DNA from 4 places in the Streptomyces araujoniae genome. Region 4 is predicted to be linked to each of the others. Evidence: riboswitches for the same ligand, from Rfam matches in the RefSeq annotation. Region 4 holds a riboswitch; each other region holds the start of a gene.
The links. Region 4 has a riboswitch for cyclic di-AMP ahead of ACQ9ZG_RS21285 (C40 family peptidase). Riboswitches for the same ligand answer to the same signal wherever they lie in the genome.

Region 1 (4,202 bases), 2.0 Mb from region 4:
GGCGCGATCATGAACTCCTGGATGTCCACGTTGGAGTCGGCGTGCGAGCCGCCGTTCAGGATGTTCATCATCGGAACGGGCAGCAGGTGCGCGTTCGGGCCGCCGAGGTAGCGGAAGAGCGGCAGGTCGGATGCCTCGGAGGCGGCGTGGGCGACGGCGAGCGAGACGCCGAGGATGGCGTTCGCGCCGAGCGAGGCCTTGTTCTCGGTGGCGTCCAGGTCGAACATCGCCTGGTCGATGAGGCGCTGCTCGGTGGCGTCGTAGCCGACCAGCTCCGGGCCGATCTGCTCGATGACGGCGAGGACGGCCTTCTCGACACCCTTGCCCAGGTAGCGGTTGGGGTCACCGTCGCGAAGCTCGATGGCCTCGAACGCACCGGTGGAGGCGCCGGACGGAACAGCAGCACGGCCGGTGCTGCCGTCGTCGAGGCCGACCTCGACCTCGACCGTGGGGTTGCCCCGGGAGTCGAGGATTTCCCTGGCTACGACGACGTCGATGGACGGCACGAGGCATCTCCTTCTGGGATATGACACTGGTTGTGCAGGGTCACTGTGGCCTTGCGACACGAGCCTAACCGGCCCGGCCGCGTCAGTCGGCCGACCGCCCGCCTCCTGGGACGAAAAAGGACCCAAGGACCCGCATGACGGGACAAAACTCCAGAAATCTACTGGCCGGTAATAAGCGCTGCCGACAAGAGGTGAACGCATCCCCGGCCGGAGGAGCCCCTCGGACCCCGGGAACGCGGGCCCCCCACACGGACATGCCCCGGCCCGGCGCGCACGGGGGGAGTAGCGCGCCGGGCCGGGGAGCCGTGCGAGGGAGGGTGCCGCCGGACCCCCTCCCTCCGGGGAGGAGACGCTGCGGTTACTTCAGGTGCAGCTGCTGACCCGGGTAGATCAGGTCCGCGTCCTGGACGATGTCGTCGTTGAGCTTGAAGAGCTTGCTCCAGCCGCCCTTGACGCCTTCCTTCTGAGCGATCTTGCTCAGGGTGTCACCGGCCACGACCTTGTACTCGCCGTCGCCCTTCTTGACCTTCTTGCCGGTCGGCGTGGTGACGGTCTTCTTGGAGCTCTCGGCCTTGGGGGCGGCCGGGGCGGTGCGCTGCTCGCTGCGCGTGGTGGGCTGCTCGGCCTTGCGCTCGGGCTGCGCCTTCTGCGTCTTGGCGGTGGACTGGCCGGAGCCGGTGCTCACGCCCGGGTCCACGCCGTCGTTGGTGAGACCGCCGGCACCGGCGCAGGCCCAGGCGCCCGGACCCTGCATGTCGAGCAGGCGCTCGGCGGTGGCTATCTGCTGGCCCTTGGTGGCCAGGTCGGCGCGCGGGGCGTACTGCGTACCGCCGGCGGCGGCCCAGCTGGACTGCGAGAACTGCAGCCCGCCGTAGTAGCCGTTGCCGGTGTTGATGGACCAGTTGCCACCGGACTCGCACTGGGCGACGGCGTCCCAGGTGGAGACGGAGGCGGCGGAGGCGTTGGTGGCGCCCATCAGCGGGACGGCCACGGCGGCACCGGTGACGCCGACCAGGGTGGCGAGACGGGTGGCCTTGGACGGGCGGCGGTGCTTGCCCTTGCTGTTCAGCAGCATGGAACGAATCTCCTCACCGACGCCTACGAGGTGAGCTGTCGGGTTCGGACTGATGAGTTGCCCGGCCGCGCGACCTTGCGCGCGGCTTCACCCCAAGCCGGTCCCGTACGTTCCCGTCTCCGTCCTGGACGTCGACGAGGCCGTGCGGACCCGGCGGCCTACCTGGGTCCCCCGCTCCTGCCTACGGCGCTTTACGCGTCTGTTCCCTCCGACCGACGGCAGGATTCGGCGTGACGGTCGACGGGGCCCGCGGTGCGAGCGGCTCCGACCGTAAACACAGGCAACCCCGACATTCAAAGACGGACATAGCGCCCCAATCGAGGCTTACCGCCTGACCTTGACGGGCCGTTTCCGCAGGTCGGAGGGGATCTCCGCCGAGCGGGCGGCCATGACGTGCCAGTTGAAGCAAAGAGACCCATGTCTCACTTACGCATAAGTGGACATAGGCCTCTGAACTGCCCTCGATTTTGAGGTGTTTCGCCGGGTTCGATCAGTTGGCGGCAGGCGCCTCGGCGGCCTCGTCGGCGGTCTCGCCGGCCGCCGCACCGGCACCTTCCGCAGCGTCCTCGCCCAGCCCCAGGTCCAGGCTCTGGCCGGGAAGGATCAGGTCCGGGTCGGAGCCCAGAATGTCCTTGTTGGCCTCGTACAGGCCGGTCCACCCCTGGGGAAGTTCCTGTGCGTCAGCGATGGCCCAGAGGTTGTCGCCGGGCTGCACGGTGTACCCGCCCCCGGCGACCGCGCCGCCGTCCCGCGCGTCGCCCGCACCCCGCGAGGCGTGCCGGCCGGACTCACGGGGGCCGTCCTCGCCCACCGCCCCGGTCTCCTCGGGAGCCGGGGCGCCCCGGTGCTTGCCGCCGCCGGAGCGGTCGGGGATGGAGGGCCGGGAGGCGTCGGGGGAACCGGCCTCACCGGCCTTCCCGGTCTTCCCGGTGGCGGGCGGGGCGGAAGACTCACCGGAGGGGTCGAGCGCATCGCTGCCGCCGCCCGTCCCGTCCCCCTTCTCGCCCGTGCCGGTGCTGCCGGGCTTACCGCCCACGCCAGTTGAATCCTTTTCACCGGACTCTCCCGCTTCACCCTTTTCATCCGCTTCGTCCGCCGGAGCGGTCGTCGGGTCCTGGGTGGGGTCGGCGGAGGGCGTCGTACCGGGGTCGACGCCGGGCAGGCTGCCGTCCACCGCGAGGCCCGAGATGACCGCGCAGCTCGGCCACGCCTGCGGACCCTTGTCCGCCAGGACCTTCTCCGCGACGGCTATCTGCTGCGAGCGGCTGGCGAGGTCGGCCCGCTCCGCGTAGGCGGTGCCTCCGTACGCCGACCAGGTCTCCTGCGAGAACTGGAGCCCGCCGTAGTAGCCGTTGCCGAGGTCGGCACTCCACATGCCGCCGCTCTCGCACTCCGCGACCCGGTCCCAGGTGGTGGCGTCGGCCGCGTGTGCGCCGGTCGCGCCGAGGAGCGGAAGAGCGATGGCCGATCCGGTCACCCCTGCGGCGACGACGATGGCGGGTGCCTGACGAGGGCGGCGGTGTCTGCCGTTCGCGGAGCCCATGGAGTTTGCCTTCCGTGCGACTGACAAGCAGGAACTGAGGAGCATGAAGCTGATGCGCGTGGGCGTGGAGCCGTTGCGCGTGCGCGTGGCGCAGGTTGCGCAAGTGACGGACGGGCCAACGGTGAACGGCCGGCCGACGCGTCGAACCGTGAACCTAGCGGGACTCGAACGCATGTCACAAGTCGGTGCAGCGCAGATCACGTGAAAGTCACAGAGGTGACAGCGTGTCACCTTCCCCGAGCCGGCGTCCCGGCTCGAACTGCACCGGCAGCGTGCGCAGTCCACGCATGATGAGCCCGCCGCGCCAGCGCAAATCGGCAGGTTCTGCCGCAAGTCGCAGGCCAGGAAGGCGTTTCAGCAGCGTCGCGACCGCCGCCTGGCCCTCCAGCCGGGCCAGCGGCGCTCCCAGGCAGTAATGGATTCCGTGACCGTAGCCGAGATGCTGATTGTCACTCCGTGACAGATCGAGCGTGTCCGGATCCGTGAACCGCTCCGGGTCCCGGTCCGCCGCCGCCAGCACCACCAACACCGGATCCCCGGCCGCGATCTCCTGCCCGCCGAGCGTCAGCGCCTCGGTGGCGTACCGCCAGGTCGCCAGCTCCACCGGCCCGTCGAACCGGAGCAGCTCCTCGATCCCGGTGGCCAGCAGCGCACTCTCGCCGGCTGCCAGCGACTCTTCGAGCCGGGCGCGCTGTTCGGGATGGCGCAGCAGGGCGTACGTACCGTTCCCGATCAGATTGACCGTCGTCTCGAACCCGGCGAAGAGCAGGATGAACGCCATCGCCGCGGCCTCGTTCTCGGTGAGGTGCTCGCCGTGGTCGCTGGCCCGGATCAGCCCGGAGATCAGGTCGTCGCCGGGGTTCTCCCGCTTCCGGTGGATGAGTTCGGCGAGATAGCCGCGCATCTTCTTCACCGACCGCGCCACCCCGCCGCGCGGGCCGCCGCCGTGGCGGATCATCATGCCCGCCCAGTCCCGGAAGTCGTCCTGGTCCTCGCGCGGGACGCCGAGCAGATCGCAGATGGCGTAGATGGGGAGCGGGAAGGCGAAGTCGTGGATGAGGTCCGCCTCCCCCTTCTC
Region 2 (4,202 bases), 2.7 Mb from region 4:
GACCGACATCGACGAGGGCATCGAACGGCTGCGCGCCACGATCGAGGGGGTCGGCTCCGCGCCGCTGGCCGAGACCGCGAACCGGGTGATCGGGGAGGCCCGGCAGGCCACGGACCGCCCCGACGACATCGCCCTGCTGCTGGCGGCCCGCTGGACGCACCCGCCGCGGAAGCCGCCGCCACCGGCTCCCGGAACCGCCCCGCCCGGCCTGTGGCGGACCTTCCGCGGGCCGGGTCCCGGCGGCGCGAGGAGCACCCCGGACCCGGCCTGACGGGCACCGGCCCCGTACAGGTCAGGTGCCCGTACGGGGCCGGTGCCGTGAGGATCACGCGCCCGAGGCGTCCAGCATGCCCTCGCGCTCCACGACCTTGATCCGCTCACGGCCCTGGGCCGCGCCGAGCGCCTGCTCGTGGGCGTCCAGCCGGTGCCAGCCCTCCCACGTCGTGTAGCGGACGTTCCGGCTCTCCAGGAAGGCCTCCACGGCCTCCGGGGCGGGCGTCGCCGGCTCGGGCAGCCGTCCGGCGGCGAGGTCCTCCAGGAGGCAGGCGACCGTCTCGTTGGCGTCGCCCTTGGTGTGGCCGATCAGACCGATCGGGCCGCGCTTGATCCAGCCGGTGACGTAGACCGAGGCCATGTGCTCGTCGCCGGAGACGACCCGGCCCGCCTCGTGCGGGACCGTGCCGGAGGCCACGTCGAAGGGGAGCTTGGGCAGTTCCTCCGAGTAGTAGCCGACGGCCCGGTAGACGCTCTGCATCTCCCAGTCGGTGAACCTGCCGGTGCCCCGGACGTTGCCGGTGCCGTCCAGCTCGGTGCGCTCGGTGCGCAGCGCGGTGACCTTGCCGTCCTCGCCGAGGATCTCGACCGGGGACTCGAAGAAGTGCAGGAAGAGCTTGTGCGGACGGTCGCCGGTATCGCGGATCGCCCAGTTCTCCAGGGTCTGCGCGACCATGTTGGCCTGCTTGTTCTCCCGCCGGGTGGCGATGGAGCCCTCGTCGTAGTCGATGTCCTCGGGGTTGACGATGACCTCGATGTTGGGGGAGTGGTCCAGCTCCCGCAGCTCCATCGGGCTGAACTTGGCCTGCGCCGGGCCACGCCGCCCGAACACATGCACCTCCAGCGCCTTGTTCGCCTTGAGGCCCTGGTACACGTTGTCCGGGATCTCGGTCGGCAGCAGCTCGTCCGCCGTCTTGGCCAGCACCCGGGCCACGTCCAGCGCCACGTTGCCGACGCCGAGGACGGCGACCTTCTCGGCGGTCAGCGGCCAGGTGCGCGGGACCTCGGGGTGGCCGTCGTACCAGGAGACGAACTCGGCCGCGCCGTAGGAGCCGTCCAGCCCGATGCCGGGGATGTCCAGCGCCCGGTCGGCCTCGGCGCCGGTGGAGAAGATCACCGCGTCGTAGAAGGAGCGCAGGTCGTCCAGGTCGATGTCGTTCGGGTAGCTGACGTTGCCGAAGAGACGGATCTGCGGCTTGTCCAGCACCTGGTGCAGCGCCTTGACGATGCCCTTGATCCGGGGGTGGTCGGGGGCCACTCCGTAGCGGATCAGGCCGAAGGGAGCGGGCATGCGCTCGAACAGGTCGATCGAGACACCCGGGTCCTGGCAGACCTCGGATTTGAGCAGCGCGTCCGCAGCGTAGATACCGGCGGGGCCGGCTCCGACAATGGCGACGCGGACGGGGCGTGTCATGGCGTGTTGATCCTTAAGGCGGGCGAACGCGGGCAGGTCAGGCAGGTCGGGCAGGTTACAGAGTACGCGGCAAGTAAGGGTGGGCTTACTAGTGTCCACCCCACACGGTAAGCCAAGGCCGCGTGAGGCTCCCGACCCACCCTACGGAACCGCCCGATAAGTCCGTTTCTTCGGGTCGTTATGGGTGATTTGGGTCTTTGATTACCGAATTCCATAAAAGGGCCATTGGGTGCCTTGGGTCGCTTTGGCCTTACCCGTTCCGGCCGCCTCCGCCCGGAGTGGTGAGCGTCACGTCCCGGGGGTGCGGACGCAGAAGCGGAGCGTTCGGTTCCCTTCTCCGTGAAGAGAGTTGACGCCGTGACGGAACCGGGCCGGCCGGGAATTCCGCTCATTCGATCTTGCGGAAAAAGAAGATCCGGAATTCGGGGCTTGTTCCGCCCGATGTTTTTCGCCTACGGTCACGGTCAATCCGGATGGAACGCCGAATCCTGCCGCCGTCCGGGAATCCGCAACCCACTCACGTACGGCAGGAGCGGGGGACCCAGGTAAGTCGCCGATCCGGTCTCCGGAGCGGCTAGGGGTGAAGTCGCACGTCCCGTGCGGCCAGACATCTCCCGTCTGAACCCGACAGCTCACCCCGTAGGCGCCGGAGAGGAAATTCCCCATGCCCGCACCGGGTAAGCACCGCCGTCCCAAGTCCGTCTCGCTGGGCCGTGGCATCGCCGCCGTGACCACGGGTGGAGCCGTTCTGGCCCTTCCCGTCCTCGGCGCCACCACCGCCTCCGCCGCCCCCGCTCCGTCCGTCGCGGAAAAGGCCGTAACATCCGTCTCCGTGACCGCCCAGGCGAATTCCGTGACGAAGGCCGCGCCCGCCAAGCATTCCGTGGTGTCCGGCGAATCGCTTTCCAAGATCGCCCGCGACTATTCCGTCAGCGGCGGCTGGAAGAAGCTCTACGAAGGCAACCGGAAGGTCATCGGGGAGAACCCGCACCTTATTCACCCGGGTATCACCCTCACCGTCGGCGCCAAGGCTGCCGCCCCGTCAGACGCCAAGGCCGGAAAGGCCGGCAAGTCGGCCCCGACCGCCGACCGCGCCGCCTCGGCCGAGCGTGCCGACCGCTCCGCGCGTGCCGCCGCCCCCGCCGCCCAGGCTGCCCCGGCCGCCGCCGCCCCGACCGCGTACACCAACGACCTCGACGGCTGGATCAAGGAGTCGCTGGCGGTCATGGCCCAGCACGGCATCCCCGGCAGCTACGAGGGCATCCACCGCAACATCATCCGCGAGTCCTCGGGCAACCCGAACGCGATCAACAACTGGGACTCCAACGCGGCCAAGGGCACCCCGTCCAAGGGGCTGCTCCAGGTCATCGACCCGACCTTCCGCGCCTACCACGTGCCCGGCACCTCGACCGACAGCTACGACCCGGTCGCCAACATCGTCGCCGCGTGCAACTACGCCGCGGACCGCTACGGCTCGATCGACAACGTCTTCGGCGCCTACTGATCACCGGGCGCACCCGGCGTACGACAGCCCGAGGGGCCCCGGACCGCACGGTCCGGGGCCCCTCTCGCGTGCCGGGAAGTTACCCCCAAGTTTCTCGTGACTTACCACGCGATCAGCAGTAGAACCTGTTGCATTCTGCCGAGAGTGAGGTAGGTCATATGGGCGACACTGTCCAGCACAACGACGTCTCGAAAGGCGTCTCCCGTCGACGTTTCATCACGGGAACAGGTTCTCTTCTGGGGGTCGCGGCGCTCGCCGGGCCCACCGCCCCGGTCTGGGCCGCGCCCCGTACGGCGGCGGCCCCCATCGGCTCCGGAGCCCATGTGCCGGTGCTGGTCGTCGGCACCGGCTACGGCGGCTCGGTGGCCGCGCTCCGGCTCGCCCAGGCCGGTACGGACGTGCACATGGTCGAGATGGGCATGGCCTGGGACACCCCGGGCGCGGACGGCAAGATCTTCGCCAACACCACCCGGCCCGACGACCGCTCGTTCTGGCTGCGCACCCGGACCAAGCAGCCGCTGAGCAACTTCCTCGGCTTCCCGATCGACAGACAGGTCAACCGCTACACCGGGATCCTGGACGCCGAGGAGTTCGCCGGCATCACCGTCTACCAGGGGCGTGGCGTCGGCGGCGGCTCGCTGGTCAACGGCGGCATGGCCGTCACCCCGAAGCGGGAGAACTTCGCCGCCGTCCTCCCGACGGTGGACGCCGGCGAGATGTACCGCACCTACTACCCCCGGGCCAACGCCGACCTCGGGGTCTCCACCATCGACCCCGCCTGGTTCGACACGGTCGACTGCTACCAGTACGCGAGGGTCGGCCGGAAGCACGCCCAGCGCGCCGGCTTCCCCTTCCTCTTCGTCCCCGCCGTCTACGACTGGGACTACATGAAGCAGGAGGCCGCCGGGACCGTACCGAGATCAGCGCTGGACGCCGAGATCCTCTACGGCAACAACTACGGCAAGAAGTCGCTCCAGAAGACCTACATCGAGCGGATCAGGGCCACCGGCC
Region 3 (4,202 bases), 2.1 Mb from region 4:
CGGCTGGATGTACCGCCGGGCCGGCAGCCCCGGCCGCGCCATGCAGGCGCTGCGGGTCCGTGTCCCGTACGGCGCCCAGGGCGACCTGGTCCGCGTGCACCCCGGTGAGGAGTGGCTGTACGTCGTCGGCGGACGGCTGCGGGTCGCGCTGGGGGAGACCGTGCACGATCTGGACCCGGGCGACAGCGCCCACTTCGACTCGCTCACCCCGCACCGGATCGCGGCCCTGGACCGCGGCGGGGCGGAGCTGCTCTTCGTCCACTCCCTGCTCCAGAGCCCCGCGGCCGAGCTGTGCCTCGGCAACGCCCTCCACGCGCGCTGACCCCGCGTACCACCGCGGCCCCGCACACCTGCGGACCTCCGCGCTCCGGACCCCCGTACCTCCGGACCCTTCGTACCCACCGGCCGTGAGACCGGCAGAGAGGACCGTCATGTCCGATTCCGAACACTACGACCCGCTGAGTCCCCGGCGGCCTAAGGCCACGAAGGACGCGCAGGAGCGCCGGATGCCGCGCGGTCTGGTGATCCGCCTCATCGCCTACCTGGTGGTCGGCCATGTGATCGCGGCCTTCCTCTACCTGCTCTTCATGGTGGCGGGCGCGGAGTAGCCGCTCAGCCCTGGTCGAGCAGGCGCTCGCGCAGCCGCTCCCGGGTGGCGGCGGAGACGCCCAGTCCCTCCGAGAGATAGCGGTCCGTCGAGCCCCAGGTCTCGTCGATGGCCGTGAACGCCGCCGCGAGGTAGGAGGACTGGGCCCCGAAGAGCGGGTTGAGCAGCTCCATCACCTCGGGGGACATCCCCGTCGCGGACATGTCCGTGCGCTTCACCTTGTACCGGCGGTGCGGGTCGTTGGACTTGAGGTAGTCCGCCTCGATCGCCTCGCGCTCGACGCCGACCGCGAGCAGCGAGACCGCGATCGACAGCCCCGCCCGGTCCTTGCCCGCCGCGCAGTGCATCAGGGCCGGAACGCTGTCCTCCGCCAGGGCGTGGAGGACGCGGCTGTGCTCGGCGGTGCGGTCCACGATGGTCGCGCGGTACATGTGGAGCATCCGCTCGGTGCCCTTGCCGCCGGCCAGGATCGAGCGCAGCTGCTCGATGTTCCCGTCGCGCACCAGCCGCCAGAACTCGGCTCCGTCGGCCGGATCCGAGAGCGGAATGCTGACATTGCGGACACCGGCCAACTCGATGTCGTATCCGTCGAGCTGGTGGTCGGCGGAGTTGCGGAAGTCGAAGACGGTGTGCAGCCCGAGCCCGGAGAGGAAGGCCGCGTCCTCGGCGGTGGCGTGTGCCAGGTGGCCGCTGCGGTAGAGCCGGCCGAAGGCGGTGCGCCGCCCGTCCGTGGTGGGGAGCCCGCCCACGTCGCGGAAGTTGCGGACTCCGTTCAGTGCGGTCTCGGTCGGCGGGACCTGCGGCACCTGCTGCGTCACGGTGGCTCCTGAAGTCTCTGGCGTCGGCGCGGCTCTCCGGCGAGGGCGCTCCTGTGACGATACGACATCGATTCGGCCGAAAATCATGGGCCGGATGACGGAGTGTCAGAAGTGGTGCCGACGGCATGTCCGTATTGGTGCATTTCGCAGAACATGCCCCGCTAATGGGGGAGATGGGATTCCCTAGGTGAGCGGGATCATATCCGTGACGGACCGTGGCGACGGAGCCCGGTCGTTTTCCCGGGATCCGTACGGAAAGCCAAGATCCGTAATCCACGGAGTGTGACGGGAAATCCGGGGCGGAATTGAATCGATGATTCCGGGAGGCAACCGACGGCTTGTTCCCGTCGTCCTGACTCGTTTACGGTCACCGTCAATCCGGACGGACCGCCTAATCCTGCCGCCGCCCGGAATTCGCACCCACCCACTCACGTGTGGCAGGAGCGGGGGAACCAGGTAAGCCGCCGGCCCGGAGCGATCCGGACCGGCTAGGGGTGAAGCCGCCATCCAGCGGCCGGGCATCTCCAGCCCGAACCCGACAGCTCACCTCGCAGGCGCCGGAGAGGAACTTCCCCATGCCCGCACAGGGTAAGCACCGCCGTCCCAAGTCCGGCCCGATCACCCGCGGCGTCCTCGCCGCGGGCACCGGCGGCGCCGTACTCGCCCTCCCGCTGATCGGCGCCACCGGCGCCCACGCAGCGGAGAAGGCCGCCCCGGCCGTCAAGCCCGCCGCCGCCACGGCCGCGGTCGTGCCGGCCGCCGCCCCGCAGGCCGCGCCCGCCAAGGCGAAGGCCGCCCCGAAGACGTACTCCGTCGTCTCCGGCGACTACCTCGCGAAGATCGCCGCCGAGCACCAGCTCAAGGGCGGCTGGCAGAAGCTGTACCAGGACAACCGCTCCACCGTCGGCGAGAACCCCAGCCTGATCTTCCCGGGCATGAAGCTCACCCTCGGCGCCAAGGCCGCCGGCTCCGCCGCGCCCTCCGAGGCCAAGAAGGCCGCCCCGGCGCCCAGGTCCGCCCCGAAGGCCGAGAAGAAGGCCGCCCCCAAGGCCGCGCCGAAGAAGGCCGAGCAGGCGCCCAAGGGCGACACCATCTCGGCCGACGAGTCGGACGCCGCGCAGAAGCGGAGCGGTGCCACCACCCAGACCGGCGCCTCGCAGTCCACCGGCTCCGGCTGGACCGCCCCGCTGGACAGCGCCCAGGTCACCACCCAGTACCGCGCCTCCGGCTCCAGCTGGTCCAGCGGCTACCACACCGGTGCCGACTTCCGCGCCGCCTCCGGCACCCCCGTCCGCGCCATCGGCCCGGGCACCGTGGTCTCGGCAGGCTGGAGCGGTTCGTACGGCAACGAGGTCGTCATCCGCCACGCGGACGGCATGTACTCCCAGTACGCCCACCAGTCCTCGCTGAACGTCTCCACCGGCCAGACCGTCACCGGCGGCCAGCAGATCGGCCTCTCCGGCTCCACCGGCAACTCCACCGGTCCGCACCTCCACTTCGAGGTCCGCACCGGCCCGAGCTACGGCTCGGACGTCGACCCGGTCGCCTACCTGCGCCAGCACGGCGTCTCCCTCTGACCCGAGGGCGGCCCGCACCGGGCGTGAAGTGATCGAGGGCGGTGTGCTGTGGCACACCGCCCTCTACTTATTCCGGCTTTACCCAAATCAGACCGGGTGGTCTATGTCACCACCCGTCAACCCCGTATTACGGTCGCGTAGGTCACATTGAACGGTGCAGGATATGTGCTTGTGGCAGACGATTCGAGAACCCAGCAGCAGAACACCATCGGGTCGTACGCGGCGATCGGGGACAGTTTCACCGAAGGCGTCGGAGACCCCGGCCCCGACGGCACCTTTGTCGGCTGGGCGGACCGGTTCGCGGTTCTCCTCGCCGACCGGCTCCCCGCCCCCGACGCGGCGACGAACCCGGACGAGACCCGGCACGGGAATTTCCGCTACGCCAATCTCGCCGTACGCGGACGCCTCCTCGACCAGATCGTCGAGGAGCAGATCCCCCGCGCCAAGGAGCTGGCCCCCGACCTGGTCAGCTTCTGCGCGGGCGGCAACGACATCATCCGGCCCGGCACCGACCCCGACGACCTGGCCGAGCGGTACGAGAAGGCCGTCGCGGAGCTGACCGAGGCGGTCGGCTCCGTCATGATCACCACCGGCTTCGACACCCGGGGCGTCCCGGTGCTGCGCCATATGCGGGGCAAGATCGCCACGTACAACGTCCACCTCCGGGCCATCGCGGACCGCTACCGCTGCCCGGTGCTCGACCTGTGGTCGCTGCGCTCGGTGCAGGACCGGCGCGCCTGGGACGCCGACCGGCTCCACCTCTCGCCCGAGGGCCACACCCGGGTCGCGCTGCGCGCCGCCCAGGTCCTCGGCCACGACGTCCCGGCCGACCCGGACCAGCCCTGGCCGCCGCAGGCCCAGCGCAGCACCTTCCACGAGGGGCGCGACAACATCCAGTGGGCGCGGGAGTACCTCGTGCCGTGGATCGGGCGGCGGCTGCGCGGCGAGTCGTCCGGCGACCACGTCGAGGCCAAGCGCCCGGACCTGCTGCCGCTGTAGCAGCAGGTGCCCAGGGGCTCGGGTTCTCAGGGATTCAGGGGCTCAGGGTTCAGCAGGGGGAGCGTACGCCGGGTCGGGCCCGGGACCAGGGGTCCGTCCGGCGCCGGGCCCCCGCCCGGCCCGGCCGGTATCCGCTCCAGCACACCGCCCGCGAAGACGTCGTACAGCGGCAGCGTCTCCAGGTGCACATAGCCGATGTGG
Region 4 (4,202 bases):
CGGCGTCAAGCTGGCGGTCCTCGTCGTCATCCTCGCGCTCGTCTACGTCAAGCGGGACCAGGAGAAGGTCGAGAAGGGCGCGTTCGCGGCGGTCGGCGGACTGACGGTCGCCAACATCTTCATCGCCACGCTCTGGACCTGAGGGGTCTGAGAGGCCAGGGGCACTGAGGGGCCTGGGCGACCGGGATGGCTGAGGGACCTGAGGGATCTGGGGGTGCCCAAGGGGCCCGGGTGGCTCCTGAGGAGCGCCTGAGGGGCCTGGGGTCCCCGGCGCCCGGGGCCTGAGAACTTCCCGGGGCCCGAGAGGCTCCCGGAGCCCGATAGGCCGGGGCGGGGAGGCGTGAGGCCCGCCCCGGCCGACGTGCGCTACGCCGGGCGCACGCTGCCGTAGATCGGCATGTAGTAGATCGACTCCTCGCGCACGTTCGCCCCCGGCTTCGGCGCGTGGATCATCATCCCGTCGCCCTTGTAGATGCCGACGTGGCTGATGTCGTCGTAGAAGAAGACCAGGTCACCCGGCTGGAGGTCCGACGTGGCGACGCGGGTGCCGACCTTCACCTGGTCCCAGGTGGTCCGGGGCAGGGTGACCCCCGCCTCCCGCCAGGCCGCCTTGGTCAGCCCCGAGCAGTCGTACGAGGACGGGCCCGTCGCCCCCCACACGTACGGCTTCCCGATCTGGGCGCGGGCGAAGGCCAGCACCTTCTCGGCCTTGGCCGCGTAACCGCTGCCCGTCCCGGCCCCCGTACCCGTACCGGACCCCGGGCTCGTCCCCGTCCCCGTACCGCTGCCGGAGCCAGAACCGGAGCCACCGGCCTCGGCGGACTCCTTCGCGGCCTCCTCGCGGGCCTTCTTCTCCGCCGCCTCGCGCTCCTTGGCCTCGGCCGCCTGGCGGGCGGCCAGCCGCTCCGCCTTCTCCCGGGCCTCGGCCTCCTTCTTCCGCTCCAGCTCCGCCAGCCGCGCCTTCTCCTCGGCGGTCAGCCGCGACAGCAGCGCCCGGGCCTCGGCCAGCTTGGTCTGCACGGTCTGCTTGCCGGTGCGCAGCGCGGTCTGCGTCTCGGTCAGCTTCTCCAGGCTCTTCACGGCCTCCGCGCGCTTCTTCGAGGCCTCGGCCTGCTGCGTGCGGAAGTCGTCGACGGCCTTCTGCTGCCGCTCGGTCGCCCGGCTCATCAGCCGGCTCTGGTCGAAGTACCCCTGCGGGTCGTCCGCCAGGAAGAAGGTCGCGGTGGGCGCGATGCCGCCGGTGCGGTACTGCGCGGCCGCGTAGGCGCCCAGCTCCCGGCGCGCCTCGTTGATCCGCTCGGTCCGCTTCGCCACGTCGGAGAGCAGCGTGTCGACCTTGGCCCGCTGGGTGGTGGAGGCGGCCTTCGCCCGGTTGTACTGCTGGGTCGCGCTGCCCGCCTGCCGGTACAGCTCGTCGACCTTCTTCTGCACGTCCTCGATGGCCGGCCTCGGCTCGGCGGGCGCCGCCGTCGCGTTCTGCGTGGAGAGCAGCGTCACGGAGGCGAGCGCGGCCGTCGTGAACCCGACGGCGGGGGTGGTCGTGCGCACCTTCGTACGCGGCTTGCGATGCGATGCCAAGACCGGCATCTCCTTCCGTGGACCGCCTACCGGGTTAGCTGTCGGGTTCGGACGGAACGGAAGGCTGTCCTACGGTCCGCCTGCGCGGGCACGGACCGATTCACCCCGGTTCTGCGTGTGGGTCCCCGGTTCCGAACCGCCGCGAGGGCAGCACGGATTCGGCAGAGGTGACCGTGAGACGCGGTTCGCCTCAGGGAGCTACGGATCACCTGACCGAGCACGCTAGCCAACGCGGCCCGCCGCTGGGAAGGAGGATGAGCGATATGCCCGATACATTTTCGTGACCTTCTCCCCGGCCGGAACCTGCACCCCCTCCGACCGGCTGCTCCTTCACGGAACGTGGACGTCCGCTCTCCGTCCGTACGGGGCGGACGCCCGTGCCGGTGGCCGCTTGCGGCCTTCGGCCGAACGTTGTCGGTGCGGCCCCCTAGACTCGGAGGGCGATGAGCAGCCTCTTTGACGACAACTTCCTGACCGGCCTCCAGCCCGCGGAGGACGGCCCGCCGCCGCCCCCCGAGGAGCACGCACCCGAAGCGGTGCCGGAGGGACTCTTCGAGGGCGTCTTCGACGCGCCCCCGCCTCCCCGGGACGGGTACTACCGGGACGGTCACCCGCGCCCGGTCATCGACTCCGCCGCACTGCTCGACGGGCTGAACACCGAGCAGCGCGCCGCCGTCGTGCACGCCGGCTGCCCGCTGCTCATCGTCGCCGGGGCCGGTTCCGGCAAGACCCGGGTGCTCACCCACCGCATCGCCCACCTGCTGGCCGAGCGCGGGGTCCACCCGGGGCAGATCCTCGCGATCACCTTCACCAACAAGGCCGCGGGCGAGATGAAGGAGCGCGTCGAGCAGCTGGTGGGCCCGCGCGCCAACGCCATGTGGGTGATGACCTTCCACAGCGCGTGCGTCCGCATCCTGCGCCGCGAGTCGAAGAAGCTCGGCTTCACCTCGTCGTTCTCGATCTACGACGCCGCCGACTCCAAGCGCCTGATGGCCCTGGTCTGCCGCGATCTGGACCTGGACCCCAAGCGCTATCCGCCGAAGTCCTTCACCGCCAAGGTCTCCAACCTCAAGAACGAGCTGATCGACGAGGAGACCTTCGCCGGACAGGCGGCGGACGGCTTCGAGAAGACCCTCGCCCAGGCGTACACGCTCTACCAGGCCCGCCTGCGCGAGGCCAACGCCCTGGACTTCGACGACATCATCATGACGACAGTCCACCTCCTCCAGGCCTTCCCGGACGTGGCCGAGCACTACCGCCGCCGCTTCCGCCACGTCCTGGTCGACGAGTACCAGGACACCAACCACGCCCAGTACACGCTGGTTCGGGAGCTGGTCGGCCCCTCCGGGGAGGCGTCCGACGCCCCCGCCGAGCTGTGCGTGGTGGGTGACGCGGACCAGTCGATCTACGCCTTCCGCGGCGCCACCATCCGCAACATCCTCCAGTTCGAGGAGGACTACCCGGACGCGACGACGATCCTCCTGGAGCAGAACTACCGCTCCACACAGACGATCCTCTCCGCCGCCAACGCCGTCATCGAGCGCAACGAGAGCCGCCGCCCGAAGAACCTCTGGACCAACGCCGGCTCCGGCGCCCGCATCACCGGCTACGTCGCGGACACCGAGCACGACGAGGCCCAGTTCGTCGCCGACGAGATCGACCGCCTCACCGACAAGGGCGACGCCAAGGCGGGCGATGTCGCCGTCTTCTACCGGACCAACGCCCAGTCCCGTGTCTTCGAGGAGATCTTCATCCGGGTCGGCCTGCCCTACAAGGTCGTCGGCGGCGTGCGGTTCTACGAGCGCAAGGAGGTCCGGGACGTCCTGGCCTACCTCCGCGTCCTCGCCAACCCCGAGGACACCGTCCCGCTCCGCCGCATCCTCAACGTGCCCAAGCGCGGCATCGGGGACCGCGCCGAGGCCATGATCGACGCCCTGTCGATGCGCGAGAAGATCTCCTTCCCGCAGGCGCTGCGCCGCGTCGACGAGGCGTACGGCATGGCGGCCCGCTCCTCCAACGCCGTCAAGCGGTTCAACACGCTGATGGAGGAGCTGCGCACGATCGTCGAGTCCGGCGCCGGGCCCGCCGTCGTGCTGGAAGCCGTGCTGGAGCGCACGGGCTATCTGGCCGAGCTCCAGGCCTCCACGGACCCGCAGGACGAGACCCGTATCGAGAACCTCCAGGAACTCGCCGCCGTCGCCCTCGAATTCGAGCAGGAGCGCGGCGAGGAGGAGGGCGCGGGCACGCTCGCGGAGTTCCTGGAGAAGGTCGCGCTGGTGGCCGACTCCGACCAGATCCCCGACGAGGACGAGGACGGCTCCGGCGTCATCACGCTGATGACCCTGCACACGGCGAAGGGCCTGGAGTTCCCGGTCGTCTTCCTCACCGGCCTGGAGGACGGCGTCTTCCCGCACATGCGGGCCCTCGGCCAGACCAAGGAGCTGGAGGAGGAGCGCCGTCTCGCCTATGTCGGCATCACCCGCGCCCGCGAGCGGCTCTATCTGACCCGGGCCGCCATGCGCAGCGCCTGGGGACAGCCCTCGTACAACCCGCCCTCGCGGTTCCTGGAGGAGATCCCGGAAACGCACCTGGACTGGAAGCGCAAGGGCCCGATGGCCGCCCCG

Region 1: another riboswitch for cyclic di-AMP. It lies ahead of ACQ9ZG_RS12205 (transglycosylase family protein); the one in region 4 lies ahead of ACQ9ZG_RS21285 (C40 family peptidase).
Region 2: another riboswitch for cyclic di-AMP. It lies ahead of ACQ9ZG_RS32135 (transglycosylase SLT domain-containing protein); the one in region 4 lies ahead of ACQ9ZG_RS21285 (C40 family peptidase).
Region 3: another riboswitch for cyclic di-AMP. It lies ahead of ACQ9ZG_RS29825 (LysM peptidoglycan-binding domain-containing M23 family metallopeptidase); the one in region 4 lies ahead of ACQ9ZG_RS21285 (C40 family peptidase).

The regions. Positions count from the first base shown of each region.
Region 1 is NZ_CP194070.1:2,883,116-2,887,317, forward strand. It holds gene eno (phosphopyruvate hydratase) at 1-506, opposite strand, end outside; gene ACQ9ZG_RS12205 (transglycosylase family protein) at 865-1,581, opposite strand; cyclic di-AMP (ydaO/yuaA leader) riboswitch at 1,587-1,780, opposite strand; gene ACQ9ZG_RS12210 (transglycosylase family protein) at 2,072-3,124, opposite strand; gene ACQ9ZG_RS12215 (hypothetical protein) at 3,168-3,329, shown strand; gene ACQ9ZG_RS12220 (cytochrome P450 family protein) at 3,333-4,202, opposite strand, start outside.
Region 2 is NZ_CP194070.1:7,606,492-7,610,693, forward strand. It holds gene ACQ9ZG_RS32125 (SpoIIE family protein phosphatase) at 1-271, shown strand, start outside; gene ACQ9ZG_RS32130 (FAD-dependent oxidoreductase) at 326-1,687, opposite strand; cyclic di-AMP (ydaO/yuaA leader) riboswitch at 2,188-2,348, shown strand; gene ACQ9ZG_RS32135 (transglycosylase SLT domain-containing protein) at 2,352-3,191, shown strand; gene ACQ9ZG_RS32140 (GMC oxidoreductase) at 3,350-4,202, shown strand, end outside.
Region 3 is NZ_CP194070.1:6,997,373-7,001,574, forward strand. It holds gene ACQ9ZG_RS29810 (helix-turn-helix domain-containing protein) at 1-322, shown strand, start outside; gene ACQ9ZG_RS29815 (DUF6126 family protein) at 432-608, shown strand; gene ACQ9ZG_RS29820 (tyrosine-protein phosphatase) at 613-1,425, opposite strand; cyclic di-AMP (ydaO/yuaA leader) riboswitch at 1,837-1,997, shown strand; gene ACQ9ZG_RS29825 (LysM peptidoglycan-binding domain-containing M23 family metallopeptidase) at 2,001-3,002, shown strand; gene ACQ9ZG_RS29830 (SGNH/GDSL hydrolase family protein) at 3,174-4,001, shown strand; gene ACQ9ZG_RS29835 (STM4011 family radical SAM protein) at 4,028-4,202, opposite strand, start outside.
Region 4 is NZ_CP194070.1:4,925,437-4,929,638, forward strand. It holds gene ACQ9ZG_RS21280 (hypothetical protein) at 1-142, shown strand, start outside; gene ACQ9ZG_RS21285 (C40 family peptidase) at 367-1,587, opposite strand; cyclic di-AMP (ydaO/yuaA leader) riboswitch at 1,586-1,752, opposite strand; gene pcrA (DNA helicase PcrA) at 2,022-4,202, shown strand, end outside.